3 regions of the Pseudoalteromonas sp. CNAT2-18.1 genome follow, and region 3 is predicted to be linked to each of the others. Evidence: predicted binding sites of a transcription regulator. Region 3 holds the regulator's gene; each other region holds the start of a gene.
What was found. Region 3 encodes MetJ, which represses methionine synthesis genes. Its sites were predicted from a motif close to TAGACGTCTAGACGTCTA; they were not measured.

Region 1 (10,627 bases), on a different contig from region 3:
AAACCGCAATCAGGGTTAACCCATAATCGCTCAACAGGTATTTTCTGTGCAGCTTTGTGAATTAAGGTCTTTATCGACGCTACATCGGGCACATTAGGAGTGTGAATATCATACACACCCGGCCCTATTTCATTGGGGTAATCAAAGTGTTCAAAGGCATTCAGTAACTCCATATGAGAACGGGACGTTTCAATGGTGATGACATCGGCATCCATATCAGCAATAGCGCCAATAATGTCATTGAATTCGCTGTAACACATGTGGGTATGAATCTGAGTTTTATCCTCGGCACCGCTGGCAGCGACGCGAAATGCATAAGTCGCCCAATCCAAGTAATCTTGCCAATGACTTGTTTTTAACGGCATGCGCTCACGAAAAGCAGGCTCATCTATTTGAATAATGCCAATGCCCGCATTTTGCAAATCTACAACCTCGTCACGCAGCGCTACCGCGATTTGTTTGGCGATAGTGGGGTTGTCTAAGTCATCACGCACAAAAGACCAAGATAGAATCGTCACCGGCCCAGTTAACATGCCCTTCACCGGTTTTTGTGTAAGTGACTGCGCATAGCGGCTCCAATGCACAGTCATTGGTTGCGAACGGGCCACATCACCCCAAATGATCGGTGGCTTCACACAGCGCGAGCCGTAGCTTTGCACCCAGCCAAAGTGAGTAAAGGATACACCCTCGAGCAGTTCACCAAAATACTCGACCATATCGTTACGCTCAGCTTCGCCATGCACCAGCACGTCCAAGCCAAGCGCTTGTTGCTCTTCAATGACGTAGCGAATTTCAGCTTCCATTTGCGTGTGATACGCCTGGGAGTCTAAAGTACCATTTTTAAAATCCCGCCGCGCTTGGCGAATAGCTTGGGTCTGCGGAAAAGAGCCGATAGTGGTGGTCGGTAATAGTGGCAGTTGCAAGGCTTGGCGCTGGGTCTTCGCCCGCTTAGAAAACGCACTTTGTCGCTGTGCGTCTTGCGCACTGAGCGCCGCAACGCTTTGTTGCACCCTCTTGTTATTCACTCGCGTTGAGCTTTGCCTGGCCTTAACCGCAGCACTGTAGCGATCAATAGCAGTGGTGTCGCTGCTATGCAGTGCATGACGTAACAGTTGCAGCTCTTGACACTTTTGTGTTGCAAAAGCCAACCAGCTTTTTAGTTCACTGTCGAGCTGCTGCTCCTGCTCTAAATCTACCGGAGTGTGAAGCAATGAACATGAAGGGGCTATCCACAACATCTCGCCCCGCTGCTCAGCAATAGGATGTAATTGTGCATGCAACGAGGATAAATCCGCACGCCAAACGTTACGTCCATTAACAACCCCTAAGGACAACACTCGCTCATTGCCTACGGCCTTATCTAAAGCCTGTATATCCACCGTGCTCGCCAGCCAATCAAAATGTACTCCGTCGATGGCGTAATCTTGAATATCATCAAGATGATGGCTGACATCATCAAAGTAAGTGGCCAATAGCAGCTTCACCCCGTGGCCAGATAAACTCGTAAAACTGTCTTTCAAGGCTTGGCGATAAGCATCATCCAATTCTAGGGCGAGAATGGGCTCATCAATTTGCACCCACTGAACCTGTTGCGCCGCAAGTTTGTCTAATATCTGCTGATACACCTCAAGTAACTGAGGCAATAGCGCAAGTTTGTCAAAAGGTTCATCGGCGCATTTGGCTAAATATAAATAGGTCATCGGGCCGATAAGCACGGGCTTTGGTGTATGGCCTAGTTGCTGTGCTTCACTGACATGGGTAAATAACTCTGAATCAGTCAGCGAAAAGCGCTGCTCGGCGCTGAGCTCCGGCACAATATAATGATAGTTGGTATCGAACCATTTGGTCATTTCACTGGCGGCACAGGCACACCCTGAGGGCGCTCGCCCACGAGCAATACGAAATAAGGTATCGAGGGGGTTGCTATCTGCGCTGTGATGTCGCGCTGGCACGGCTCCGACCATCACCGTGGTAGCGAGCACATGGTCATACCATGCAAAATCACCAACGGGGAGCAACTCAACACCGGCCTGTGCTTGCAAAGCCCAATTTTGCTTGCGTATCTCAGCCCCTTTTGCTCGCAATGTGGACTGATCGATGGTGCCTGCCCAGTATGCCTCAAGGGCAAATTTAAGCGCCCGCTGCTTGCCGATTCGAGGGAAACCAAGATTATGTATTAATGCCATAACAAAACTCCATTTAGCTATATAGATGGCTAAACATTAGATTCCTCACCCTCACTGTGCAACCGCAGCTTTCTCAGCATTAATGTGAATTTTATTCATAGCTAAAAATTATAAGGAAATGCCAAATTAGATGACACCGCTGTCATTTTTATTGCTATAGTGGAATTTATCTATGGTTAGCTTTGCGTTTACATTTTATACATCAATTATAGACGTCTAGACTTTGAAATGTCTATTACGATGCAGTAAACTGTATTCACGTTGAGCACCGCTCACAATTTTTATGAGATTTACTAAAGATGATAGATATAAAACACCTCAAGACTATTTCCACCTTGAAAGAGACCGGCTCTTTAGTGAATACCGCACGTGAGCTGTTTTTAACTCAATCTGCACTTTCTCATCAAATCAAAGACTTAGAAAACAAACTCGACTGCCAATTGTTTGAGCGGAAAACCCATCCGGTGCGATTTACTCCACAAGGCATGCTGCTATTAGAACTTGCACATGATGTACTACCAAAAGTTGAAGCGGCGAAATGCCGCTTGAAAGAGAGCTTAAATCAGCCAATTTCGCAATTACGCTTGAGCGTCGAGTGCCACGCCTGTTTTCACTGGTTATTACCGACAATTAAAGAATTTAATAACTTTTGGCCCGACATTCACGTGGACTACGAACGTGGTTTTAGTTACGACGCTATCCCTGAGCTGCTTGAGGGCGATTTAGATCTGGTATTAACCTCGGATATACGTGACCCAGAGCGCCTAGAGTACGTGCATTTATTCGATTTTAAGCTCAAGCTGATCGTTGCCCCCGACCATGAGCTGGCTAATAAAGCTTATGTCACGGCGCTGGATTTAAAAGACGAAACCATCATCTCCTACCCTATTCCTCGCGAGCGCCAAGATATTTTCAAACACTTTATCCAAAATGCGCGTTTTGATGGCACCTTGAAAAGCGTGGATCAAGGCTTGCTTATTTTCCAATTAGTGAGCGCCGGCATGGGTGTTGCTGCGCTACCTGATTGGCTTGTTACCCCCTATGAAGCGCAAGGGTTAATAAAATCTATTCCCCTTGGTGCATTAGGTCTCAATCGCCCCATGTACTTGGCCATGAAAAAAGAAATGAAAGATAACCCTGTCTATCGCCACTTCTTGAATACCTGTAAACAAAATAACACGCGTAAATAGCAAAAGCTGGGGCTGATTGATCAATTGGCCCCATTGCACACAGACGCACTGCTCTGACCATTTCAACTGCTCCTTCACTTTAGTCCCTTAAAAAGAACAACTTAGAAATTAACAGGGACAAAGGTAAAAATAAAGTTAACAAACCAACTGTCACTCTTGCCTTTTATACACTATAAATCTTGTGTGTTTTTTATACACACCTATCTCGAGTAGGCAGTGTAACTCGAGCCTCAACCGCGCCGTAAAAAAAGGAGAATTTGTATGGCTATTGGCGACGAACTATCGAGTATTGATTTTAAATCTATGATTGGCGGCCCCCTTGATGCTGTGGTACGCGCTCAAGCGCAATCGGCTCAGACCTCGGTAGATTTTATAAAATCTGTCGGCTTTGACGCTGACAGCAATGAACCCACCATGATCACCTTCAGTTATATGAAGGCCGTAGAAACCCGAGATGGAGATGGTAATGTGACCGGCACAGAGCCGAAGAAATTCGACCTTACCGTACCCATCTTAACCATGTTACCTATTCCATTTATTCGCGTTGAAGAGACCACTATTGCTTTTAACGCAAAGATAAACTCAGTGCAGGAGTCCAGTACTTCCTCCTCTCATGAGCTCAATAGTAAGCTCTCGGTGAAAGCAGGCTGGGGGCCAGTATCAGCTAAACTCAGCGCCAGCTACTCGTACAAGAAGTCGAGCTCAAGCTCATCGAAAATTGAGCGTACCTACAGCCTGTCTGTTAATGTTCGTGCCGTTCAAGACGAGCTTCCAGCGGGAACGGAGAAACTGTTAGGCATTTTAGAAAACTCCATCACTGAAGTGGAATCGGCGGCATAACGCCACATTAACTAACTTATGGGGCAAAGCCTTAGGCTGCGCCCCCTTATCCAACTCACCAAGAGGGAAACGCCATGAGTGAATTAAGTGAGGTGCTAGGATCGCTGATGATAAGCTTAGTGCACGCACGCCGCCTTGCAGACGAAGAAACAGCTGCCGTAGCCGAATATTACAAAGATCACCCCTTACTTGAGGGCATGAGTCTACCCCGGGTGCGCGTCCCTGAGCTGACCATAGATATGCCACTGACCATTAATCAGCACATTCCGGCTAAAAATGCCGAATTAGACAGCCCCGCCAATGTTCACAAAGCCTTGATGAACCACTTTAACCAAGCACTCGATGACGAAGATATTCTCAGTCGTACGAAAAGCTTTCAACACAATTTCGACAGAGAAGCCCGTGCCGCATTGGATAAAGTAACAGAGCGCCAACGTAACGGAGATGTGCGGATCAGCAAAGAGAGTATGGTCAGAGCCGTTGACGAAGCCTTTCAAAAAGCCCTGAAAAAAAGCGGCTCCGATAAAGAAGTACCATTTGAGCGTCTCAGTGCGGTGAATAAGCAGGTGCGTCACAATGTCTCCGCTATCGCCTTAAAATCGCGTTCCACTCCGCCTGCGATAAAAACCAGCGTGGTCAGCTCCGAAGTAAAAGAAACCGCCACACCTCAGAACAGCATTCGTCTTAACATTACCATTCGTGAAGAAGGCTTAGAATGGGCCACAGGCCTTGAGAACGGCCAGACCAAGAACAAACTGATGCCGGAGTAACGGCCATGCAATCCGTTCTCAAAGAAACCATTATCACACAATTAATGTTGTTACCCGCACTCAGTGACAAATACCTGGCGCAGGAGTCCAGCTATGTTGTTGATGCTGCGCAATGGTTGAAAAACACGGAAGTCAAGCTAGCACCTTTGCGCAGCCCTTTAGTCAGTACACTGAGTTCATTACGCGGGCTGATTGAAGCCTGCGACGATGGCTATCAAGATCCATCCGTACAAAGCCATAGTCGCAGTAAACGTAAAGGCAAACGGGCTTTCGTTGCCGCCACCTTGAGTAAAGCAGAGCAGCAACTCAATGAGGAGCTGCAACGCATTGAGCAACACTTTAGTGAGGCCAACGATAAACTCGCGCAGCTGCTTGCCTTGGGGTTTGCTAAGCAGCCGCTGCCCATTCCCGAGACCTTAACAACTCACTATCTTGATAGTATCTGGCAAACATTAGGAGAGCACACAGACACCCAAACCATGTTTTTATATCTGCAGGCACGCTACAGCGCCACCGACCGCCGCTATCTCTTGCAGCAATTGTTGCACAACATGTTGGCGCAGCAATAACCGTGGCTATACTGGATTATCAATATCGATAAAGGTGACATCCAGATGATGCTCACGCGCTAAAAATTCACCTAGGGCTTTGGCGCCATAGCGCTCAGTGGCATGGTGCCCGGCTGCGAAGAAATCCACTCCTTGCTCTCGGGAGCTGTGAATAGTTTGCTCCGAAGCTTCTCCGGTTAAATACGCATCCAGCCCCAAACTCGCAGCCAAATCTATATAGCCTTGCCCGCCGCCGGTGCATAATCCAACAGTTTCAATTACCTCATCGCGTACCACTGAAGCCAGCGGCGTTCGGGATAAGGCCTTGGCAATTTTATCAGCAAAAGCCTGCCCAGACAGCGGCGTGCGCAAACGCCCCCACACCGGCACACTACTTGGGCCACTTTCCATGGGCCCTTGAATCTCAATATCCAACAACTGTGCTAGCTGCGCATTGTTGCCTAGCTGGGGATGGATATCCAAAGGCAAATGATACGCAAACAGATTGATACCGGCGCTGAGCAGCGCCTCAATACGGCGCTTTTTCATACCGGTAATAGCTTGTGATTCACCCTTCCAAAAATAGCCATGATGAACAATTAATGCATCAGCTTCGAGGGCCACGGCTTTATCAACCAGTGCCTGACTCGCAGTCACACCCGTGACCACCTTATTGATGTGCGCACGCCCTTCAACCTGCAGCCCATTGGGGCAAAAATCTTTGATTGGCTGTGCCATTAATGTTTGTTCAAGGATCTGTGCGAGCTCTTTACGGTGCATATTACCCCCTGTTAACCACAAATATTCCCAAATTGTCCCGTGAACACCGGTAAAAATAAAGAAAATTCGGTGTTTAGGCACAAAAAATTGAAAAACTCAGCGCAAATGGGTATAACTATAAACTTGTAATAAAATTAACCTGCGTTAACGACTAGGACCTTTTGATGAGTAAACTAGACAAAACAGAAGTGTTAGCTGCTTTTGAAGCTGCCTATGAAGCAGCCCATGGCAAAAAGCCAGAAATCACCACTAAGCCTGGCTGGTATAGCATTGACGGCGGAAAGAACATGCGCCTTGCCGATGTAGCTGCGCTAACTGAAGAACTCACTTCTGGTAAAACAGAAGAAGTCGCCAAAGCAGAGACCAAAGCACCGGCCAAAGCGAGCAAGAAAACAACGACTAAGAAAGCCGCTCCTAAGGCAAAACCAGCTGAGAAGAAAGCAGCATTCACTGTGGCTAAACCTAATGAAGAAGGTTACACCGCAGAAGAGCTTTGGATTAAGCAACTGGCAGAGAAAGATCACGACTGTCGCCTGCCTCGCGGCGTAGTGTAAGCTTTCAATAATAAAGAAAAGCCGCTTAAAAGCGGCTTTTTTTGTGCTCGTTATTCGCCTAGGCCGTCACCACCATAGCGATAATGACCGGTAATAGGATACTGAAAAAGAATATCTGTCACTTGCGGGCCAGCACCAATATTATGGATAATTAAAGGCTGTCCCAGCTCATTGCGTTGCTCGCTGACAATACCAATATGCGGCAAGTTTCCTGGTAGCATCCATGAAACAATATCACCGGGTTTATAATTGTTACCGTCATCACTCACTCTCAGACTCTCTCCGTGACGAGTAAGAAAAGCACGTAAATTTGGCACGCGACGATGGTCAATATTGCTGTCCGGGCGAGTTAACCCCCAAATTCTCTGGGATGGATAGGCATCAAAGTTACGCTCCATATCCTCATGCACCAACTGCTGCAGATCGATGCCTAAGGCACGATAACTGCGTATCACGACATCCGTACATACACCAATCCCAGCAGGTACATCCCCCCCTGGGTAATCAATAGCAATATAGCGACCATCATAGGTCACGTCCGCTTGAGTCCGCTCGTTAGCGGCACTAACTAATTGCTCACTGAAGCTTGGCTCTGCCGCAACCGGCATAGCTATGATGAGCGCGGCCCCAAAAAGCCAACCCCCTGTACCTCGTTTCCCTGTCATTGTCTCTCCTAAGTGTATGCCATGTATCGGCACCCACATCTCATTAAAGGGCTAAGTTATTCATAAATCAGTTTAAGTTGAACACAGCCGGAGAAAAACAACAATCTTTACTTCTTAGGGTTGAAAAACTCCCCATCCATTCCAAGCTCTATAGTAAGGGCCAAGTTTTTGGCTCGCAAAAAAGGAGATTGATATGATTGGTCGTTCTTATGTGGTGGTTGCCAACCACAGTGAAGCACAAATTTTTGCCTTACGTAATCATTCCACCGAGCTGGAGCTGCAAGCCCATTGGTCAAACCCCTTCGCACGCTCAGACGAGCAAGATATTTATACTGACCGTGCGGGCCGTCAAAGCGCCCCGGCAAAGCAAGTGCAAGGTGTCGATGCCATGAGTCGAAAAGATGCGGTTGATATAGAAGCGCAACGCTTTGCCGCAGATATTGCCAAGTGGCTTGACGACAAACGTAAAAACGACAAAGTGTATCGTATCGAACTGATTGCTGAGTCGGGCTTTTTAGGCAAGCTACGCGGTGAGCTCAATAAACACACCACCGAACTGATAGATAAAACCCTCGCTAAAGATGTGATTGGCGCTAATGAGGGACAAATTCTAGACTACCTTAAGAAAGTTCATTAATGATTCGTTAGGCGGCGTAGCCGCCTTTTTTGAGGAGAGATGATGACATACGCATTTCGAGCTTGGGTAAGTGGCAAAGTTCAGGGCGTGTATTTCCGTGCTAACACTGCCCGCCAAGCACAGGCTCTCAATATTGCTGGTTACGCCAAAAATCTTGATGATGGTCGCGTTGAAGTCCACGCAGAGGGGGATAAGGCAGCATTAACTTCCCTACTTACTTGGTTAGAGCAGGGCCCGCAAACAGCTCACGTTGAGCAGCTCAACCACAAGGAGGTTGATGTACAGGGTTATAGTGAGTTTACCACCGCTTAGGGCTCACTGAGCACTTCTACCTCTACGGCAATCACGCCGGCAGACAAATTGCTGATGTGCTTAAATGCGCGACGGCTCAAGTCTATGATGCGCCCTGAAACAAACGGGCCTCTGTCATTTATCCGTACTACAACTGAGCGCCCATTATTGATATTGGTGACTTTTACTTTGCTACCGAAAGGAAGGTTCCGGCGGGCTGCACTCAGAGCTGTTTGCTCAAAACGCTCGCCGCTAGCGGTAGTGCGCCCATGGTACTTATCATGATAATAAGACGCGAGACCCTGCTGCACAGCTCCTTTTTCAGCAGGCAAGTGATTGGCGCAGCCTGATAAAACAACTAATAACACCACGGCAATAACACTTCTGAACATACTGCTCTCTCCTTGCTACTAAACGCTCAGTGTAATAGTCAAAACGTGAACTAAGCATGTATCGCCAGCAAACTGAGCGCACTGGTGATACTCCTCAGGTACTGTTGTATGAAACTCGATACGCAATGACCCCGACTTACTTAGGCTGACGCAACGCAACGGTCAAATATAGAGACAAGTCCAACTTCATAAAACGAGAATAAAATAGCTAACAATTTAAATATCCACCCCCATAAACTCATGGTAATATTCATCGCGTTTTATATTTTTATAAGGATATATTTTATGGATATTATCGTGGGACAACTGGTGCAAAAGAAAAAAGCCCAGTTAACTAAGCTGGCTGAACGTGCCATAGGCCGTGAATTTAAAGACCAAGCCGCATTAGCGATACAGATGACTCAGTGCAGCGCTGCTGTTTATCGTCGTTTGCAACGCACCTACAAATCCACTATTACACCTAAAGATCAAAAGCGCGTAAAAGCCGGAGGCTTAAGTACGCAATCAGTGACCTTCTCCGCCAGTAATAATAGTCAGAAAGCTTTTAACACCTTATTACCAGCTATGCGCGGCGGCAGCTCGGCACCTGGCAACGCTCCAAAAACCTCCGACGATGTTGCCGTAGCGAGCCACCAACCGCAAGCCACTAACCTGCTCGCGTTATTACACCCTATTCTCAGTGACGACATTACCAAAGCAGGACACGGTGTTGAAAAAGCGGCGACTATTTTGGGTCTAGTGACCACCACCGCAGGCTTTGTTGTGCCAGGTGGAGGCGTTGCTTCATCCATCGTCACTTGGCTTGGCAGCGGTGCGACCTACTCTGCTTACTCGGTATCACGAATTCGCCCTGATGCCCCAGATCGCGCCTACTATCAACTAACCAACTACATTGCTTGTCTCGCCGCATGGAACAAAAAAGCCTGTGAGCTTATTGATATTGCCGACGCTAAAGGACAATGGACGTTCCGTGATATTGAAAGAGGCTTTGCATCATAACAGCCCCAAAAAATCTCAACTTCGACCCATTTATAATAGCTATTACTTGGGTTGTATTGTGGGTTAAATAATTAAAGGATCTAGTATTGTTAATTTAAAAACAAAATCTCATTTTAAATAAATAATACATGTATTTTGTTAGCAAAAGGATAACACCCAAGACCTATACTCTAGGCTGATGTTATCCTTTTCCCTTTATTATGACCGCTTACCTTTGTATCGGCTGCCACTGCATTACAGCATTGAAATCACTGCAATTGTGCACAGCGTCATCGGCATCGGCTATGAAAACTTGCTGCACCGCCGATACGTCATAGCGTAAATACTCAGAGCATTGTGCACTTTGGCCATTGCCCACAACCACTTGTACGCCGGGTTTAAGCTCACAGCGTACTAACTTATCTAGCGGCGACCATTGGTAGCAAATTTCATAGTTGGCGCGGTATTCGCTGACCGTGCCACTGGGTTTTGCCCAAGCCCACCAGCTCCCGAAGCGGCTATTTGGGTTAGTGCTGTTATACGCGCGATACAAAATCACTGTCGCAGGCTGTTTGCTTTCATACACCTGACCTTGGCAGAGCTTTCCTTGTTGTGGCTCACCCAGCGCCGATTGCAGCAGTTCGGGGTTGTCGACCGAGCGAAACTGGCCTTGCCACTGCGCTGGCAGTGCAGTGCTACCAACACACGCCTTGGTGAGTACATTAACATCATCTGAGCGGGGCTGTTGCGCGCAGCCACCAATGAGCAGCAAGATAGCTGTGATAGTGAAGCGTTT
Region 2 (10,627 bases), on a different contig from region 3:
CTCTGAATGCTTGCGCTTCTTCATAGAACAGTTCTGAGGCCACAGTGATCACTGTGTTACCGGCCGCTAATGCGGTGATGATAGAGATAGCCCAGAAATTAAAGGACGTACTCTTATCGGCATAACACACGACACAGCCACGAGGTTCGAGGTGCAGGGTGTTTGATTCCCCTGTTGGTCCTGGTAGCTCTTTGTGGCGTTTCATCCGCTTTTCGATACGGTTGATTTGTGCTCTGGCATCGCTCAAGGTCATTGCCAAGTCATCGGCTAGCTCATCGAGGATCTCTACCGTCGCCAACTTCGCCAGTAACTGACGCAATGCCGAAACACGATCATTCAACGCGGTAGCGCGCCAAATCTTCTCATCGCGCATTGAATTACTCATCAGCTCCTCAACTTTCTCGCTGGCGCCGGAGTAATGGTGAAGATCACGCTCATCAGGTGGCAAATCAGTCATTTGCACGTTATCAGGCGAGGCCTTCTCTTTGACCAAGCGCAATAAGTAGTTAGGGCCTCCGGCTTTTGGTCCGGTGCCAGACAGGCCTCGGCCACCGAATGGTTGCACACCAACGATAGCGCCAATCATATTGCGGTTAACGTATACGTTACCGGCACGAGATTGACGAGCGACATACTGGCAGCGCTCTTCAATGCGAGAGTGCACACCCATGGTCAGGCCATAGCCGGTACCATTGATTTGATCGAGCACATCGTCCAACTCACTGGCTTTGTAGCGAACGATATGCACGATAGGGCCAAACACTTCGCGCTTGAGCACCGATAAATCTTTGATTTCATACAGTCGCGGGGCAAAGAAGTACGCGCCGTTCTCGCTGTTATTAGGAATCGCACATTCATAATGCAAGGTCGCATTGCCTTTGAGATACTCAACATGATCGTTGAGGGTTTTCAGTGCTTTTTCATCAATCACCGGCCCGATGTCGGTAGACAGGTAGGCAGGGTCGCCCACATGCAACTCGGCCAATGCGCCTTTGAGCATCTCAATCATGCCATCGGCAACATCTTCTTGAATAAATAACACGCGCAATGCTGAACAGCGTTGACCTGCACTTTGAAAGCCAGACTTGATGACATCATCAACAACCTGTTCCGGCAGCGCCGTCGAATCGACAATCATACAGTTTTGACCGCCCGTTTCGGCAATCAAGGGCACTTGAATGTCATTACGAGCCGCTAAAGTGCGGGAAATCAGCGTGCCTGTTTCAGTGGAACCTGTGAACATCACGGCCTGGATGCGCTCATCAGGAACAATATGCTCACCCACTTCGCTACCGCGAGCAATCACTGGCTGCACCACATGTTGTGGCAAGCCGACGGAATGCATCAGTTCAATGGCGCGCAAAGCGATAAGACTGGTTTGCTCCGCTGGCTTAGCAATCACGGTATTACCAGTAACGATAGCCGCTGCAACTTGGCCAAGGAAAATAGCCAGTGGGAAGTTCCATGGGCTGATACAGAGGATCACGCCACGTGCCTCGAAACGCTCGTCCTCGGCGAGTTCTTCGGCGCGTGCTGCATAGTAGCGGCAGAAGTCTACGGCTTCACGAACTTCATCGATGCCATCTTGGGTCACTTTCCCGGCTTCTTTTATACACAAGGCAACCAGCTCATCATGGTGGCGCTCAAGGATATCGCCGACACGACGCAATAAGTCTGCGCGCTCTTTTACTGGCGTTGCTGACCAAGAGATAAACTCTTTTTCGGCATTTTCCAATAAGGTCTTCATCTCTTCGCCACTTTGCAAATGCAATTGGCCAATGATTTCCTTGTGATTAGCAGGGTTACGCACTGCTAAATTACCCTCAGCAACCTGATCGTCGCTAATACGATGTTCTTCGAACCAGGTATCAAGGTTTTCTTTTAGCGGCGTGATGGCATTGATATCAGTCAGGTCTAAGCCTTTTGAGTTGGCGCGTTCACTACCATAAAGCTCGATAGGTAATTTGATCTGCTTGTTGTATTTATTACGCAGACCCTGCAGGGTTTCTACCGGATCTGGCAGCAGTGCTTCTACCGGTTGCTTAGTATCAACAATGGCATTTACAAATGACGAGTTGGCGCCGTTTTCAAGCAGGCGACGTACCAAGTAAGCAAGCAAATCTTCATGCTGGCCCACTGGCGCATACACACGACATTGAATCTTTTCTTTGAGTACAATTTGGTCGTAAAGAGATTCACCCATACCGTGTAAGCGCTGGAATTCAAAGCCGTGATGGTCACCTTTAGCGACTTCTAAAATGGTCGCTGCAGTGTAAGCATTGTGAGTGGCAAACTGTGGGAATAGCGCATCACGTGCTTCCATTAGTTTGATAGCACAGGCTTTGTACGACACATCGGTAGTGGCTTTACGGGTGAAGACCGGGAAGTGGTCTAAACCGTCTTGCTGTGTGGTTTTAATCTCGGTGTCCCAGTAAGCGCCTTTAACCAAACGCACCATCAGTTTACGACCTACGCGACGAGCAAGTTCTGTAAGCCACTCACAAACAAAAATAGCGCGTTTTTGATAGGCTTGTACGGCCAGACCAAAACCTTGCCAGTCACCTAAATCAGGATCGCTGTATACCGCTTCAATGACATCAAGAGAAATATCTAGGCGATCGGCTTCTTCGGCGTCAACGGTGAGGCCGATATCGTATTTTTTCGCCAACAGTGCAAGCTCTTTTAGCTTGGGCACAATCTCTGACATGACGCGTTCACGGTGGGTGAACTCGTAGCGTGGATGAATTGCTGATAATTTAACGGAAATGCCGGGGCTTTTTACTGGGCCGCGACCATTGGCCGCTTTACCAATGGCATTAATTGCATTGACGTAGCTGTCGTAGTAGCGATCAGCATCCGCCATAGTGCGGGCGCCTTCGCCTAGCATGTCGTATGAGTAAACATAGCCTTTGCGCTCGGTCTCTTCGGCGCGCTCAATGGCTTCATCAATGGTTTGCCCCATAACGAACTGCTTGCCCATGATCTTCATGGCATAGTTCACTGCTTTACGGATCACCGGTTCGCCAAGGCGGCCCATGGTGCGTTTTAGCAGGCCAAACTGTTCTTCTTTGTTTTTGTCGGTGTAGTTCACCATTTTTCCGGTGACCAACAAGCCCCACGATGAGGCATTAACAAATAGCGACTCACTGCTACCTAAGTGCGAACTCCAGTCGCCATTAGCGAGTTTATCGCGAATTAAATTATCCTGTGTTTCTTTGTCTGGCACTCGCAATAGCGCTTCGGCCAAACACATTAACACCACCCCTTCCTCAGTCGACAGGGAGAACTCATTTAACAGGGCATCAATACCGTTTTGACCATCTTGGTCCTTGCGGATATTCAATACCATTTGTCGTGCGCGCTCCCAAGCGCGACTGCGTGCCGTAACGCCTACTTCAGCCAGTGGTAAAATATGATCAATCACTTCATTTTCATCAATGCGATAGAAGTCACGGATCTTCTGGCGGATAGGGCATTCAGTAATCAAATTGCCTTCAAATAACATAAGCAACCCTCAAAATCATGGAGTCTAAAAATAGCAACTGTACCCACACCACAAGGTGAGATGGTGGGGCCTCGGTTACGACAATTACTACAGTGTAGGTCACCCCGCTGCTAAAACGCGAAGGTGAGATTGCACTCAATATGAATACATATTCGCGGGCATTCTAATGAAAATGCCGCAGAATATGCTGGTTTAATTTTTCGAAATACGATAATTTACAGGGCATATTTCTTCGTTGTCGGTATAAAATGCTGCTATGTCTTTAACAGCTAAACCTCGCACCTTAGACCGAATCGATCTCGCTATTCTCGACGTTTTACAACGCAATGGTCGGATCTCTAACGTCAATTTAGCTAAGCAAGTTAACCTCAGTCCTAGCCCTTGCCTCGACCGTGTAAAACGGCTCGAATCAGAAGGCTTTATTGAAGGCTATCATGCTAAGCTCAGTGAGCAAAAATTAAACCAAAGTTTATTGGCCCATGTGCAGGTGTCGTTAGTGACATCTAATACTTCGGTATTTAAAACTTTTAAAGAGCATATCCTCAATACACCACAAGTAGTGGAGTGCGATATGGTTGCTGGAGGCTACGACTACTTACTCAAGGTGCGTGTCAGTGATATGAACGAATACCGCCAAGTACTGGGAGATTTAGTGGATATTCCTGGGGTCGGCACGCATCATACGTATATGGTGATTGAAAAAGTAAAAGAAGATACCGGGCTCAGTATCGAGCTGTGAATGCCCTGAGCATGCAAACACAAGCTGTAATATAGAGTTTACGAATAGCGCTATTAGCTGCTGGCAAAAAAAAGAGCACCTAGGTGCTCTTTTTGGCTCAATGCAAATTGAAAATAATGATTATGCCCATCCGTCATAGCGCTTGCGGCGCGACAAGATAACGGTGAGGATTATTCCTAAGAATAGACCAATAAATGCAATTGCCCCACCGTAGGTGAGTAACTGTCGCTTTTCTTTGGCCTTTAAACCTTGTTGTTTAGCATTAAGCGCGTCGCGCTCGGCAATCGCTTGATCTAGTTGATCTTGCAACTGCTGGGCTTGCTCCTGCAAGTCGCGATTCAGCGTTTGTAGCTCGGGAAGCTGTGCTTGGGCATTGCGCAATGCCTGTTGAGTTTGTGCCAGCTGCTCACCAAGTTCCTGATATTGAATCTTTAAGCTTTTATCTTGGTTGATGAACTTAGTTTCAACCCAGCCTTGGCGCTGTTTATCATCGATTATCTCGAGAAAGCCGTTATTTTCTTCACCGCTCACCAGTGTCACTGGCGTGCCCGCATCAACTGAACCTAAAATGCGGTAGTTTTTACCTGCTCCAGAGTGCATAAAGATATACAGTTCATCACTGATATAGGCAGTGCCTTGTTCTGCGTGTGCTGCGGTGGTGAACAATGCGCTGAGCATAAAAGCAAGCGCGACACAGGCGTGTTTGACCATCCAACTTAACCTTGTTTTACGTAAATAATTTCTCCAATCCCAGCATAGTATGGGTTGGCGCAGTGATTGGCAAGGGTGATTTTGTAACTCACCGACGCTAGTAAAGGGGCAAAATAGCATGGCCAAATGGCAAAATGTTTGCATTCGTAGGCGGCTTTGTTTATGTTGTGCTTTTGACGATTTCATTGGTCTTCCTATAGCGCATGGACACTGAGATAGAGCTTAAGTTTTTAGTTTCCGAGGCGGTGATACCGTCCATACCCGCACTCATTACCCAGTTTGCAAAAACCGTAAAAAATAAACCCGCACGCAACCTGCAAAATGCTTATTTCGACACCCCGAGCCGAGAGCTTAGAGCATTAGATATTGGTCTTCGCACTCGCTGTTGTGACGGCATTTGTGAGCAAACCATTAAGCTTGCAGGTGAGAACGTGGGTGGGCTGCACCAGCGTCCAGAGTACAATTTGCCTATTGACGGAAATCGTCCAGAGCTGCACGACTTTGATGCCAGTATTTGGCCTCATGGGGTGCAAGTGGACGCGTTAGCCGACAATCTCTATCCGCTATTTAGTACTAACTTTATTCGTCGCACTTGGTTAGTTGAAACCCAAGCAGGGACTGAAATTGAAGTGGTGCTGGATAAGGGGGAGGTATCGGCCAACGCCAATGTAGAGCCGATTTGCGAACTTGAGATTGAATTAGTAAAGGGGGAACGCAGTGAGCTGTTTTCCCTAGCTGAAAAATTAATCGATAACCTGCCTCTACGCATGGGTTATTACTCAAAGGCAGCTCGAGGTTATCGGCTGGCGGACGACCAGCCGCTCAAAGCCAGTAAAGAGATTGGCCTTGTGCCGCTGAGCAACGATGACAGCCAAGAGCGGGCACTGGAGAAGTGCTTGAGTTATGGCATTGCTTTTGTACAAAAACACGAACAATGTTATTTCCAAAAGCCGACCCTTAAAACACTGAAACGGGTAACCGATGGTGTCAGTCTTATTCGCCATAGTTTGTGGTTATTCAGCGATATCGTTGAAAAACAAGCGACCGAGCGTCTGCGCGGTGAACTTAAGTGGTTACTGAGCGAATTAAGTTGGGTCGAGACGGCGATTCAACTGAAAACCTTTACCTCGAAAAAGCATGCTTATTATAAGAAAATCAATGCAGCACCAGAGCTGACTCAGGTGATAGGCGATCTAAAATCCATCCAACCAAGCATTGACGATGTCCAGACTATATTCACTAGCACACGCTATAACCTGCTGTTGTTAGATTTAACAATCTGGTTGACCGAGCGAGGGTGGCGACAATCATGGGGGCAAGCGCAACTTCAGGCTGGTGAACAGCCAATTCATGATCTGGCGGCACGGCTACTCGACTATGATTGGCAGGAAATGAAAGAGCTCGTTGAGCCTCAACAGCCGCTAGCTAGCGAGCAATACTTACAGCTTAAGCAGCGCTTGGAACGCAATCTTTTAAGTGGCTGTTGTTTGGGCGCATTGTTTGATGAGTCTTTGCGCATGAGCTTCCGGGCGCCATGGCTAGATATTGTGCACGGCACTTTTGAATTATTCACCCTCGATTACCTCGGTCAGCTGTGCCAAGGTAATGAGAGCGAGCAATTTATCAAAATTCAGGCTTGGTTGACGCAAAAAACCGATAGTCTGTTGAGTGCCATGGAGCAAAGCCGAGAAGCGACTCGTGATGTTCAACCTTATTGGCGCGATTAGCCTACTTAGCCTCAGCTTTGCAGCTGGGGCTGAAATCCAACCTTGGCGGAATTATAAAAACCTCCCTGATTTGAAAGTGGTCTATACCGTCAGTAAAGATAGTATCTACCATATTTATGCTGAGCTTTTCGTTGCCGACGCCCGCACAGCTCAGTTACTGACGCTACTGTATAACACCCAACAAGCATCGCAGTGGTTGCATGCAGTACAAGAAGTTCGTCTTTTGCACTCTCAAGGCAATCGCAACCGCGTATACACGGTGATTAATTCGCCTTGGCCCGTTGCTGATAGGGAGCTCTATACACAAAGTTGCTATCAGCGTGTCAATGACTATACCACTGAGTTACGGGTGCATGCCTATAACCCAAATATCGCTCGTAAAAGTGATAGGGTACGCATCACAACCTTGACTGCTAACTGGCGAATGACGCAGCAAGACGACGGCTTACTTATCCGCTATCAGGTTTTTGCCGACCCAGGTGGTAAGCTTCCACGCTGGCTCAGTAATAAAGTATCGTTGAAAAGTGTATCTAAAACTATGATGAGCTTGAAAAGTCAGTTAGCAGCAGTACAGGCTCTGCAAGTTGCGCCAATCAGTGCCGGCGATTGCGGCGAGGATTAACTGCCGAGAGTGGGGTTATAGCTATAAAAAAAGCGCCATATAGGCGCTTTTCAATTAACTTATAGGTAATTCACTTATAATCCAGCGTCGGCTTTAAGTGCCTGTGCTTTATCGGTCGCTTCCCATGGGAATTCATTGCGACCAAAGTGGCCGTAAGCCGCTGTAGGCTGGTAAATCGGACGTTCTAAGTCAAGCATTTGAATTAAACCATAAGGACGTAAGTCGAAATGCTTGCGGATCAGTTCGATTAAACGCGTTTCGTCTAATTTGCCGGTGCCAAAGGTTTCAACACTGATGGAGGTTGGCTCGGCAACGCCAATGGCATAAGACACTTGGATTTCGCATTTATCGGCCAGGCCGGCCGCGACTATATTTTTGGCAACGTAACGTGCTGCGTAAGCGGCAGAGCGGTCCACTTTCGATGGATCTTTACCTGAGAATGCGCCACCACCGTGACGTGCCATACCGCCATAAGTATCAACGATGATTTTACGACCTGTTAAGCCGCAATCCCCCATAGGGCCCCCGATCACAAAGCGTCCTGTGGGGTTAATGAAGAACTTAGTCGCATCGGTAATAAGCTCTGCTGGTAGCGTTGGTTTGATAATGGTCTCCATGACCGCTTCAACCAAGTCATCTTGCGCAATAGAATCGCAGTGTTGCGTTGACAGCACGACGGCATCGATACCAACGGCCTTGCCATTCTCATAAGCAAAGGTCACCTGTGACTTGGCGTCTGGGCGTAACCACGGTAATTCACCATTTTTGCGCACTTCGGCTTGGCGTTGTACCAAGCGGTGTGAATAGGTAATGGGCGCTGGCATGAGCACGTCAGTTTCATTACAGGCATAACCAAACATCAAGCCTTGGTCACCTGCACCTTGCTCTTCTGGACGAGCGCGGTCAACACCTTGATTAATATCAGGAGACTGCTTACCAATGGTGTTTAGAATTGCACATGAGTCGGCATCAAAGCCCATATCGGAATGGGTGTAGCCAATTTCGCGCACGGTTTTGCGCGTTAACTCTTCGATGTCGACCCAAGCACTGGTTGTGACTTCACCACCCACCATCACCATACCGGTCTTCACATAGGTTTCGCAGGCTACACGGGCATGGGGATCTTGCGCCAAAATAGCATCGAGTACCGCATCAGAAATTTGGTCAGCGATTTTATCCGGGTGTCCTTCAGACACAGACTCAGAAGTAAATAAATGTTTTGCCATAAGTTTCTGCTCACAAGTATCGCGCTTCCCAAGATCATACCAGCCACTGGGTTGAGCGCAGCATAAATTAAGGCGCGTATTCTAGCTAAATCACAGGTGATTTCCTAGCTTTTTACGCCTAGACGTCTAAATAAAATTGATTGTATAGCGGTCTTTTGACCTTTATTGCTTGGTGTTTTTGTACTCTTTTAGTTATCAGTATTTTTATTCGTTATGAGTAATTCTAAAGTTACTCGTTCGATGCCCAATTTTTAATTGCAGGGGGCAGATGAATAAGTAAGAATGGGCTTTCGTCTTATTCTTTACCCGCGCCAGCATGAGCGCGAGTGAAGCCCCAGCGCAAATACATTTAAAGGTAGGAGAATTCATGCCATCACGCAAAGAACTTGCAAACGCCATTCGCGTGCTTTCCATGGACGCGGTTCAACAAGCTAAATCAGGTCATCCGGGTGCCCCGATGGGCATGGCCGATATCGCCGAAGTACTGTGGCGCGATTATCTTAAGCATAACCCGAGCAACCCTAACTGGGCTGACCGTGACCGATTTATTCTCTCAAATGGCCACGGTTCAATGCTGATTTATTCGCTTTTACACTTAAGCGGCTATGATCTTCCTATTGAGGAAATTAAAAACTTCCGTCAGCTTCATTCAAAAACTCCGGGCCACCCTGAATACGGTTACGCTCCGGGTATTGAGACTACTACGGGCCCGCTTGGACAGGGGATCACCAATGCGGTAGGCATGGCAATCGCGGAGAAAGCCCTTGCTGCTCAATTTAATCGCGCTGACCATGAAATTGTTGATCACTATACTTACGCTTTTATGGGCGACGGCTGCTTGATGGAAGGGATTTCTCACGAGGCGTGTTCGCTTGCAGGAACTCTAGGCCTTGGTAAGTTGATTGCGTTTTGGGACGACAATGGTATTTCTATTGATGGTGAGGTAGAAGGCTGGTTTAGTGACGACACTCCCGCGCGTTTTGAGTCTTACGGCTGGCACGTGGTGCGTAATGTTGATGGCCACGATAGCGAGGCTATTCGCGCTGCTATTGATGAAGGCCGCGCCCAAGGTGACAAGCCAACGCTTATCTGTTGTAAAACAGTGATTGGTTACGGCTCTCCGAATAAATCAGGAAGCCATGATTGCCACGGTGCGCCGTTGGGCGATGATGAAATTAAAGCTGCGCGCGAGTTCTTAGGTTGGTCTCATGACGCCTTTGCGATTCCTGATGATATCTATCAACAGTGGGATGCTAAAGAGAAGGGCACACAAGCAGAGCAGAGTTGGCAGGATAAGTTTGCGGCATACAAGGCGGCATACCCTGAGCTTGCTGCTGAGTTTGAACGTCGTCAAAATGGCGAATTGCCTGCTGACTGGGCTGAGAAGTCGCAAGCCTATATTGAGCAGTTACAAGCAAACCCGGATAGCCCAGCAACACGTAAGGCATCGCAAAATGCCTTGAATACCTTTGGCCCCATGCTACCCGAGTTTATGGGCGGCTCAGCCGATTTGGCCGGATCGAACTTAACTATTTGGAGTGGTTCAAAAGGCCTTAGTAAAGACGACGCGTCAGGTAACTATATTTTCTATGGTGTGCGTGAATTTGGTATGTCCGCCATTATGAATGGCATTGCCCTGCACAAAGGTTTCATTCCTTACGGTGCAACCTTTTTGATGTTTATGGAGTATGCACGCAATGCGGTGCGCATGGCTGCACTAATGAAGACGCCTAGCATCTTTGTTTACACCCACGATTCCATCGGCCTGGGTGAAGATGGACCGACTCACCAACCGGTTGAGCAAATGGCGAGCCTACGTTATACGCCGAATCTAGTGAATTGGCGTCCATGTGACCAAGTTGAGTCAGCCATTGCGTGGCAGCAAGCGATTGAGCGCAAAGATGGGCCAACGTCGCTGGTCTTTACGCGTCAAGGCCTTGCTCAGCAAGCACGCGATGCGCAGCAGCTTGCTGATGTGAAAAAAGGTGGGTATGTATTAACCTGTGATGGCGAGCCAGAAGTTATTCTGATTGCCACAGGTTCGGAAGTACAACTTGCTATGGATGCAGCTTCTGAGCTTCGCGCTCAAGGTCGTCA
Region 3 (10,627 bases):
CTGAGGTCGTTTGCGATTTATATAGTCGTGCTGCGCCATAATTGTTTTTGTGTTCTCTTTACATCATGTCTATGGGATCAACGTCCAAATTCCAGCGTACTTTTTGTGCCAGCTTATTACTACCGAGGTAGTTCATTAGTTGCGCCAAAAAGCCGTGTAGCGCGCCTCTATCTTGCCCTTGAATATGCAATTGATAACGGTATTTGCCAGCGACTCGTTCGAGCGGTGCGGGAATCGGACCCAGCAATTGTATCTTAGGCACGGGGGCTGCGGGAACTAAATCCGATAAAAAGCGCAACAGTAGCGATAAATCATGCGCTTCCGCCCTTAGCAGGGCTAAGTGCGAAAACGGTGGCATTTCTGTTTCATGGCGCTCTTGCAAAGCATAACGGGCAAAGTGTTGGTAACCATTGTTGACTAAATCTTGCAATAGTGGGTGCTCTGGGAAGTGAGTTTGCAGTAACACGGTGCCTGGTTCGCCACTGCGCCCTGCGCGTCCTGCTACTTGAGTCACTAGTTGTGCTAAGTGTTCGGTGGCACGGAAATCACATGAGTATAACCCGGCGTCGACATCAAGAATAATGACTAGGCTGACATCGGCAAAGTGGTGGCCTTTGGCTAGCATTTGTGTGCCCACCAATAAGCGTGCGCCGCCGCGATTGATGGCAGCCAGTTCTTCCTCCAAACTGCCTTTACGTCGTGTTGAATCTCGGTCGATACGGCTGATGGGTGTGTTGGGAAATTGCTCGCTTAGTGCTTCTTGCAATTGCTCGGTGCCCAGCCCCACCGGGTTTATTTGTGTGCTACCACAATCCGGGCATTGCATGGGCGGTGCACTTTGCTCGCCACAATGATGGCACACCAAACGACGCATGGCCTTGTGGTAGGTCGCGCTGGTGCTACAACGCGAGCAGTCGCTGAGCCAGCCGCACTCATGGCAAATGAGCGAAGGGGAAAAGCCGCGACGGTTCAAAAACACCATCACTTGCTTTTGTCTCGCCAGCTCACGCTTGATATAGGCAAGGGCGCTATGGCTGAGTCCAGCCTCAAGGTGCTGACCTTTAATGTCTATGAGTTCAAATTGATTGTCACTGCTGGTTTGTGCCCGTTGAGTGAGACTGAGCAATTGGTACTTATCGGACAATGCACGGTTGAGTGTTTCCAGGGCAGGGGTTGCGCTGCCTAGAACTAAGGGAATGTTTTGCTGTTGCGCACGGTAAGCGGCCAAATCACGGGCGTGATAGCGTAGGGTGTCTTGCTGTTTGAATGAGGCGTCATGCTCCTCATCAACAATAATCATGCCTAAGCGTAAAAACGGCATAAAAATCGCCGAACGTGTGCCGATCACTATGGCACAGCTACCTTTTTGGCAGAACCGCCAGGTTTGCAAACGCTCATTATCTGTCAACGCTGAGTGCCAGAGCATTATTGGCGTATTGGGGAAGCGGCGGCGAAAGCGGTTTACCGTCTGTGGTGTTAGGCCTATTTCAGGGACCAAGACTAAGGCTTGTTTGCCTTGTTGCAAGACCTCCTCTAAGCACTGCAGATACACCTCGGTTTTGCCGCTGCCTGTGACCCCCTCAAGTAAAAAAGCGGCAAAGCCAGGGGATTGGTTAATGGCAGTGCAGGCGATGGCTTGCTCGCTGTTTAACCTTGGTTTGTTGGCCACCTGCAATGGCTGCTCGCGCCATTGACTATCAAATTCAACTGCTTGGGTTATTAGTTTTTTATTAATGAGGGCATCAATGGTGGCTTTGGAGTAGCCCAGAGCTTTAATTTCCGTGGTGGGCGATTTCCCTGATTCAGCCAGCTGCTTAAGCAAGGCTTGTTGCTTTTTCGCCCGCAGTGTCGGCTGCTGTTGCCCTTGCTCGGTGAGTTGCAGGTAATTAATGCTGGTTTTATCAATATCGGCGCCTTCACGCAGCGCTTTTGGCAAAGCGGTAAAGACGGTTTCACCTAATGGATAATGATAATAGCGAGCAGTAAATTGCAATAATTGTAGGTGACTGTCATCAATAATGGCTGTGCTATCGAGCACGGCTTTAACGGCTTTGACTTTATCTTCCGGCATCTCTGTGCTGGCTTTTACCTTTAATACCATACCGGTCAGGACACGCGAACCAAAAGGAACACTGACCCTCACCCCTACAGTCACGGCACGAGAGCACAACTCGGTGGGTAATAAATAGTCGAAGCTACGGTGTAAGGGCACCTTAAGTGCTACTTCAACGTAGCACGGGGTCGCGTTGCTACTGTGGCTGTTGGAATCGCGAGATGATGGCAACAAAAATCAGGCCCCAAGAACTAGAATATAGCGCTAATGTACTAAATTCATGGCGCAGTGAATAGCCGCAATTAAAGCTTGAACATTAATCAGGAGTCAAATAAAATACGCGGCCTTAAGGGTGCTGAGCGGGTTATATCCATGCTTTGGCACATTGAAACTAACGCGTATGGTGCCAAACTTCGGGTTTGGAGAGCGATACGGCCTATTTAGAGGTAACCCCCATGAAAGAAGGTATCCACCCTAAGTACGAAGCAATCAACGCAACGTGCTCTTGTGGCAACAAATTCCAGACAAGCTCTACCCTGTGTAAAGACATTCACCTAGACGTATGTTCAGAGTGTCACCCTTTCTACACTGGTAAGCAAAAGATCCTTGATACAGGTGGTCGTGTTGATCGCTTCAATAAGCGCTTCGGTGCGCTTAGCAGCAAGAAGTAATCTTTGCTTGTCGAGAAAAGCACCTTCGGGTGCTTTTTTTGTGTCTATGATTTTTATCCATCCCCATTATTCATACTAGCCATTTCACCTTAAGCTCTAGCTCATTTAAAATGACAAAAAAGCACAATAATGACGCTAAAGTTCACTAAAATTCACTTACTTTGTTATTAGCGAACAATAAGATTCGTTATCCGGTCGGTATTCTTTTTAGTTATATTAAGTTATTCGGATATAGCATTATGCATGGCTTTAGGTGGTTTTTTATGCATGCATAAGTCCCTATAGTGCATGGAATATCAAAATTTACACATAAAGCTTTAGATAATGTGCATGAATTTGGGCTTAAAACCCTTTAATTTCGTACAACAGGATAGACCTGATATTGCTTGAATATATTTAGAAAAGCGGTATGGTTTGCCTTAACTAGCTGAACTCTCACATACATTTCTAGCAGGATACTCGTTCATGTCTGACTTTCGTGAAAAAGCCCTCGATTACCACGCTAACCCCGTTCCAGGAAAAATTAGCATTGAACTCACCAAAAGCGCCGAGACCGTTAACGATCTCGCTTTAGCCTACAGCCCAGGTGTTGCAGAGCCGGTGCGTGAAATCGCTGCCGATGCTAACAATGCTTATAAATACACGGCCAAAGGCAATATGGTTGCTGTGATCTCTAATGGCAGTGCCATTTTAGGGTTGGGTAACTTAGGGCCGTTAGCGTCTAAGCCGGTCATGGAAGGCAAGGCACTACTGTTTAAGCGTTTTGCTAATCTTGATTCCATCGATATCGAGGTGAAGCATCGCACCACGGAAGACTTTATTAACACTGTAGAAAATATTGCCGATACCTTTGGCGGTATTAACCTCGAAGATATTAAAGCCCCAGAATGCTTCGAAATCGAGCAAGCGCTCATTGAACGCTGTAATGTGCCAGTATTTCATGATGATCAACACGGTACTGCTATCGTCACGGCCGCAGGCATGCTAAACGCTTTAGAAATTCAAGGTAAAGATATTCGTGATGCCTTGATCGTGTGTTTGGGGGCTGGCGCAGCGGCAGTTGCATGTATGGAGCTGCTTATTAAGTGTGGCGCTCAGCGCGAGCATATTTACATGCTTGACCGTAAAGGGGTGATCCACACGCGTCGTGATGACTTAAATGAATATAAGCAATTATTTGCTAACAACACCGATAAGCGCACCTTGCAAGACGTTATTGCTGATGCCGATGTGTTCGTTGGTGTTTCTGGCCCAGATTTGCTCTCAGCTGAAGACCTTAAATTGATGGCCGACAAGCCGGTCATTTTTGCCTGTTCTAACCCAGACCCAGAAATTAAGCCGGATGTGGCACACAGTGCGCGCAAAGACTTAATTATGGCCACTGGGCGCTCTGACTACCCGAACCAAGTGAATAACGTACTGTGTTTCCCATTTATTTTCCGTGGTGCACTGGACGTGCGTGCCACCGCTATCAATGATGAGATGAAAATTGCCGCTGTAGAGGCTATTCGCAGTATCGCCAAGGAACCAGTACCTGAGTCAGTGTTAACGGCATCTGGAGTGAGCGAATTAGAGTTTGGCGCGCAATACATTATCCCCAAGCCCATGGATCCACGATTATTGCCACGCGTAGCGAAAGCCGTGGCGCAGGCGGCTGTGGACTCAGGTGTTGCGCAAATTGATATGCCAGCGAATTATATGGCTGAGTAATCACTTTACTATTCAGCGCTAGAAAAAGAAAACCCAAGCTTAGTGCTTGGGTTTTTTTATGGCTTGCAAAGAGTAATAGCTTCACTAACCGCTTCTCATACAGGCCGACTTGCGACATATATGAACAACACTAAGCTAGCTCCTGCAATGAGGTCTAATGCTCAGGGGTTAGTTAAACTTGCTTGTCTTTGTTAGTCGTCTCCGATAACAGGCACTTCCACACCCATTTCTTCCATAATTTTTCTCACCTCTTCCGGTACCTTCTCCGGATTATCTTTTCGGAGATCTTCGTCATTTGGCAGCGGTTGACCAGTAAAGGCATGCAGAAATGCTTCACACAGCAACTCACTGTTGGTGGCGTGACGAAGATTATTCACCTGGCGGCGAGTACGTTCATCGGTTAATACTTTTAAAACATTGAGCGGGATGGAAACGGTAATTTTCTTTACCTGTTGGGCTTTTTTTCCATGCTCCGCATAAGGGTGAATGTATTCACCATTCCACTTGGCCATAATTTGCGTCTTATTTTTGGTCACTTAGGCATCAATAAGGGCGAAATTTTATCGCGTTGGTAAGGATAGTCAAATATTCATAAATTAGCTATTTAGACGTATAAATGTTTTGACTTCTAAATTGTGTTAATTTAACCTTTTGGACGTCTAAACATCCATTTTCTTGATTGGGGGCAAATATGTCACAACTAAAAAAAGACACCATCGCCGTGCGCCATGGTATTGATGCTGATAAGCACCATGGTGCGGTGGTGCCACCCATTCATTTATCGACCACCTATTCCTTTGCCGATTTTGATAGCAAACGCGAATATGATTATGGTCGTAGTGGTAATCCCAATCGGGATATTTTGGCGCAGACCTTAGCGCAACTAGAAGGGGGAGAGCACGGAATTATCACCGCGACAGGTATGGCCGCAGTGCATCTAGTGACGCAGCTACTGACACCCAATGACACCCTAGTGATCCCCCATGATTGTTATGGCGGCAGTTATCGCTTATTTACCTCTTTAGCTAAGCGGGGGTTGCTCAAGGTCGAGGTTATCGATTTCACTCAATCAAACTGTTACCAACGCTTAGTGGCCGCCAAACCCAAACTGGTGTGGATTGAAACGCCCAGTAATCCCATTTTGCGACTTACGGATATCCGCGCAGTGTGCGATGCCGCGCAGAGCATCGGTGCGCTGGTTGCAGCCGACAACACGTTTTTATCTCCCGCCTTACAGAACCCGTTGTTATTGGGTTGTGATGTGGTGGTGCACTCGACCACTAAATATATCAATGGTCACTCCGATGTGGTCGGTGGTGCGGTGATCACCAAAACCAAAGAGTTGGGTGAAGAGCTGGCATGGTGGGCTAATAATATTGGCATTACCGGCGCCGCTTTCGACAGCTATCTCACCCTGCGTGGTTTGCGTACCTTGAAAGTGCGCCTTAAGCAGCATGAAGAAAATGCCTTGGCGATTGCTCAATACCTTGAACAGCACCCTAGTGTGCAGTCTGTTTACTATCCAGGGTTGAGTTCGCACCCACAACACGACCTGGCGAAGGCGCAGCAACAGGGCTTTGGCGGTATGGTGAGCTTTGATATTAAAGGTCAGCTGCAAGACAGTGCAAAATTCCTCACTTCAGTAACGCAGTTTACCTTAGCGGAATCGTTGGGCGGGGTGGAAAGCCTTATTTGTCACCCGGCGACCATGACTCATGCGGGCATGGATAAAGCCGCACGACTTGAGGCTGGGGTCGGCGACACGCTTATCCGGGTTTCTGTAGGTATTGAAGATAAGCAAGATCTTATCGATGACTTAGATGCCGCTTTTAACGCGTTAGCAAGCAAATAAGAGGATACTATGACTCAGGTTGTACATAAGTTTGGTGGTTCGAGTCTCAGCAACGCGGCGCGTTACCATGCGGTCGCCAATATTATTATCGGCAACAGCCAACTCGGTGACGTGGTGGTGGTCTCTGCGGCGGGCAAAACCACGGATACGCTAGTGAAGTTGTGGCAGGCCTACCAACAGCACGATAGCCATGGCTATCATGATGTCTTGCAGTTGCTACGCACCCATCAGCATGAGCTTATTGATGAGCTATTAGCAGCGCACCAGGCACACGCTCTGCAATCACAGCTTAATAGTGAGCTTCAGCGCATAGCTGAGCAATTGCAGACAAACACCTTAGATGAGGCGTCCTTATTAGCCCATGGTGAACTGTGGTCGGCCCGCTTGCTGGCGACCTATTTGCAGCAGTTAGGCTATGCTGCGCAAGATCTTGATGCGCGGCAGCTACTGTGTGTGCACCAAGGGCAACTACTGCATTTGGACAATGAAAAGCTCTGCGAGCGCTATATTGCCAGGGATAAAATCAACGTTGTAACGGGGTTTATTGCCGCCGATAGCAACCAGCAAACAGTCACCTTGGGACGCAATGGCAGTGACTACAGCGCCACCTTATTGGCCCGTTATGTAAACGCCAAACAAGTTTGTATATGGACCGACACGCAGGGGGTTTTCAGCACCGACCCACGCAAAGTAGCCGATGCCTTAAAGTATCAAAAAATTTGTCGTGGCCAAGCCAACCGCCTTGCCCAGTTAGGTAATCCGGTATTGCATGCGAAAACGCTGTCGCCTTTGCAAGGTAGCGCCATCAAGCTATCGGTGCGCAGCTCCTATGACAGCGATGCCAGTGGCACCGAGATTGTCCGCGAAGGTTACTGTAAGCATAAACGTTTTTTGACCACCATAGAGGGCGTTGACCTATATCGTGTGTCGAGCCTTAAAGTGGATGAACTGGCAACCTTAAGCCAGCTTATACAGCACACCATAGGCCACTTTCAGCAGCAGGGGGTAGACTTTTTGATTGTACCCAGCGCCCATAGCACTCTGATCTCCCGTGAGCTGGGAGAGCGTGGACAACTCGTTGAGTCAAACCTCAATGGGTGCGCCTTAGTCAGCCCAAACCAGTATACTCAGCAAGGCTACCAAGAAATGCTGGCATGCTTAGAGCAACTTAACTTAACTATCCGCTTTAGCCACTGCGATCAAGACTATGCCTTGGTACTGACCGATCAAATCATTGATGCCGATAGTTTAGGCAAGGTACATCGCACTTTAATTGGTGCACACCAGCAAATTGCCGTGATTGTCGCCGGCCTTGGAAATGTGGGCAGTGTGTTTTTACAACAGTTTACGCAGCAGTTAGCGCGTTTAGAGCAGCACTTTGAGGTAAAACTGGTTGGTCTACTGCGAAGTCGCAGCATGTTATTTGACCCCTGTGGGTTAGACCCGCAGAACTGGCAAGGTCAATGGTTAGAACAAGCGGTTCCCTATCAAAGCGAGCAGTTGTGCGAACGCCTCAATGAGCTTGATTACGAACACAAGGTGGCCATTGATATAACCGCCAGTGAGTCATTCAGTGGTCTATACCCTGATTTTGTGCGAGCTAACTGTCATTTGATCAGTGCCAACAAGTATGCCGGAACAGCGCCACATAGTTGGTATCAGTCGTTACGTAACGAGCTGGCAGAGCGCAATCTCAAATGGCGTTATAACACCAGTGTTGGTGCTGGGCTACCCATTAACTTTGCATTAGCCGATTTGCAGCGCAGTGGCGATGAGATCACCCGTATTCAAGGTGTGTTTTCTGGGACGCTATCATGGCTATGCAGTCACTATGATGGCAGCCAAGCTTTTTCTGAGCTGCTTTTTGCGGCGCAAAAGTTAGGCTTTACCGAGCCCGATCCGCGTGAAGATTTATCCGGCCGAGATGTACAACGTAAGCTGTTGATCCTCGCACGCGAGTTGGGTTTGCAGTTGGACATTGACGATATTGAGCTAAGCCCGCTGATGCCAGAGTCTTTAGCACAAGGGAGCTGGCAAGATTTTCTGGATAACATTGCCTTACTTGATGACTTTGTTGGCACCCACGCACAGCAGGCGCAAAAAGAGCAAAAGGTACTGAGGTACAACGCTGACTTACGCATTGTTGATGGCAAGGTAAAAGCCCAAGTGGGTCTTGTTGCAGTGGCACAATCCAACCCATTAGCGGGATTAAGTCCGGGCGACAATATCTTTGTCATCAACAGTCGCTGGTATGCGCAGAATGCCTTGGTTATTCAAGGCCCAGGTGCAGGGAAAGAGGTCACCGCTGCAGGTGTCCACTCAGATCTCTACTGGCTTATTGAGAGTCTTAGTTAATGCGGTAACAGGGTAATAAAAAAGCCAAGCATCATTGCTTGGCTTTTTTATTTAGAAGAGTTCGTCTTCAGTGGGCAGCTCAGGTTCATCCTGCCCTTGAGTTTCGAAGATCACCGGCGGCGCTTTTTCCACATACTTAGTGGGGGCGGTCCCTTTTATAAAGTATTCAAAGCGGCTGGTGTGGTCGTTTTGATGACTCAATAATCCTGATTTTAAATCAATTCGTACTGATTCCAGTCCTTCGGGTGGCTCGATAGGGGCCGCAGGCTCCTCTTCAAGGGCCACACGCATGTAATCAATCCAAGCCGGTTGCGCTGTTTTCGCGCCAGACTCGGCACCAAAGGTTTGTCCTTTCCCTAAGTTATTGTTGTAACTGGTGCGCCCTAGCGGATTACCTGGGTTATCGAAGCCAACCCACACTGTGGTCATAACATTGGCGTTAAAGCCACTAAACCAGGTATCGACCGAGTTGTTAGTGGTGCCGGTTTTACCTGATAAATCACGGCGCTTTAACCGCGTCGCGCGCCAGCCAGTGCCATTCCAGCCGGTGCCATGCTTCCAGCTGCCACCGCCCCAAATTGCACTGGTCATCGCATCGGCAATTAAGAAGGCATTCTGTTTAGAAATAACCCGAGGTGCGCATTGCGGTAACTGGGTATCAGTAGTCTCTGTGCTGTTAGTGTTGTTGGGGTTACTCTCACTGGCGCCGCTGGGCTCAAGCATTGCCAGCTCTGCAAACATTTCATTACTGCGCTTTTGCTCTTCAGAGCAGGCCTTATAGGGGCGAGCTTGCATTAGCACTTCGCCTTCGGCGCTTTGTATTTCGGTAATAAAGTAAGGCTCAACTAAATGCCCACCATTTGCAAAAGCGCTCATACCGCGAGCTAATTCTAAAGGTGTTAATGAAGCACTCCCCAGCGCCAGGGTTTCATTGCGCGGGATATCTTCATCATGAAAGCCAAACTTGAGTAAGTGTTCAGCGGCAGGGTCTACACCGACGCCGCGCAGCAACCTGACTGAAACCACGTTTTTTGACTGCGCTAAGGCACGTCTAACACGGATCGGGCCGACATATTTAGCTGGGCTATTCTTGGGTCGCCAAGCAACACCTTGGCTTTTATCCCAGTGGTTTATCGGCGCATCGTTAATAATGGTTGCTAAGGAGTAACCGTGCTCTAACGCCGCTGAGTAAATGAAGGGCTTGATGTTAGAGCCAACTTGGCGCTTTGCTTGAACCGCTCGATTGTACTGGCTTTGTTCAAAGCTGTAGCCACCGACAATCGCCTTTATGCGGCCGTCTTTAGGGTCAATAGAGACCAGTGCACTGGATGCTTCGGGAACTTGCGCTAACAGCGGGCGGCCGTCATTGTCGAAACGATACCAAATCTGTGCACCTGCAGAGAGGATATCGGCCGCACTCTTCGGAGCGTAACTTTGGCGAGACTGAGTAATAAATTTGCGCGCCCATTTTAATCCGTCCCACTCTATGGTGAACCGTTCGCCTAATTCATTAAGTACTTCAACGGATTGTTCGTCCACACTCATCACCACTGCACCATGTAAGTCGGCGAGTGGGTTAAGGCCCTGTAAGTGGGCAATTAATTGTGGTTCGTCAAGAGGAGCTTCAGTTTCGTTATCCCATAGTACGGCCTCGGGGCCGCGATAACCATGGCGCATATCGTAAGCATATAGATTATCACGCAATGCTTGCTGAGCAGCTTGCTGCACTTTTGACTCTACCGAGGTGTAGACTCGCATACCTGAATTATAGGCTTGCTCCTCGCCATACTGAGCAACCAACTCGGCGCGCACCATCTCAGAAATATAAGGTGCATAAAGCTCTATCTCGGCGCCGTGGAAACGGGCGGTAATTGGTTTGTTAGTTGCCTCATCAAACTCAGCCTGAGTGATGTAGCCCTCATCTAACATCCGGCCTAACACCACGTTACGACGATTTTTAGCACGCTCAGGGTTGCGGATAGGGTT

Region 1: a site for MetJ is predicted at 2,396-2,413, ahead of metE (5-methyltetrahydropteroyltriglutamate--homocysteine S-methyltransferase). Genes of this name have one in related genera too.
Region 2: a site for MetJ is predicted at 8,642-8,659, ahead of metK (methionine adenosyltransferase). Genes of this name have one in related genera too.

The regions. Positions count from the first base shown of each region.
Region 1 is NZ_JAKRFR010000006.1:30,531-41,157, forward strand. It holds gene metE (5-methyltetrahydropteroyltriglutamate--homocysteine S-methyltransferase) at 1-2,186, opposite strand, end outside; gene MHM94_RS13865 (LysR family transcriptional regulator) at 2,486-3,376, shown strand; gene MHM94_RS13870 (DUF2589 domain-containing protein) at 3,638-4,216, shown strand; gene MHM94_RS13875 (hypothetical protein) at 4,291-4,986, shown strand; gene MHM94_RS13880 (hypothetical protein) at 4,992-5,555, shown strand; gene MHM94_RS13885 (Nif3-like dinuclear metal center hexameric protein) at 5,562-6,314, opposite strand; gene MHM94_RS13890 (hypothetical protein) at 6,479-6,868, shown strand; gene MHM94_RS13895 (DUF1287 domain-containing protein) at 6,919-7,476, opposite strand; gene MHM94_RS13900 (host attachment family protein) at 7,727-8,170, shown strand; gene MHM94_RS13905 (acylphosphatase) at 8,213-8,482, shown strand; gene MHM94_RS13910 (septal ring lytic transglycosylase RlpA family protein) at 8,479-8,853, opposite strand; gene MHM94_RS13915 (hypothetical protein) at 9,139-9,852, shown strand; gene MHM94_RS13920 (hypothetical protein) at 10,061-10,627, opposite strand, start outside.
Region 2 is NZ_JAKRFR010000005.1:135,301-145,927, reverse strand. It holds gene putA (bifunctional proline dehydrogenase/L-glutamate gamma-semialdehyde dehydrogenase PutA) at 1-3,505, opposite strand, end outside; gene MHM94_RS12155 (winged helix-turn-helix transcriptional regulator) at 3,762-4,244, shown strand; gene MHM94_RS12150 (TIGR04211 family SH3 domain-containing protein) at 4,365-5,141, opposite strand; gene MHM94_RS12145 (CYTH and CHAD domain-containing protein) at 5,159-6,682, shown strand; gene MHM94_RS12140 (START domain-containing protein) at 6,657-7,304, shown strand; gene metK (methionine adenosyltransferase) at 7,379-8,530, opposite strand; gene tkt (transketolase) at 8,898-10,627, shown strand, end outside.
Region 3 is NZ_JAKRFR010000008.1:56,003-66,629, reverse strand. It holds gene MHM94_RS16905 (SPOR domain-containing protein) at 1-39, opposite strand, end outside; gene priA (primosomal protein N') at 59-2,284, opposite strand; gene rpmE (50S ribosomal protein L31) at 2,509-2,724, shown strand; gene MHM94_RS16890 (malic enzyme-like NAD(P)-binding protein) at 3,190-4,434, shown strand; gene metJ (met regulon transcriptional regulator MetJ) at 4,626-4,946, opposite strand; gene metB (cystathionine gamma-synthase) at 5,126-6,286, shown strand; gene metL (bifunctional aspartate kinase/homoserine dehydrogenase II) at 6,296-8,641, shown strand; gene MHM94_RS16870 (PBP1A family penicillin-binding protein) at 8,693-10,627, opposite strand, start outside.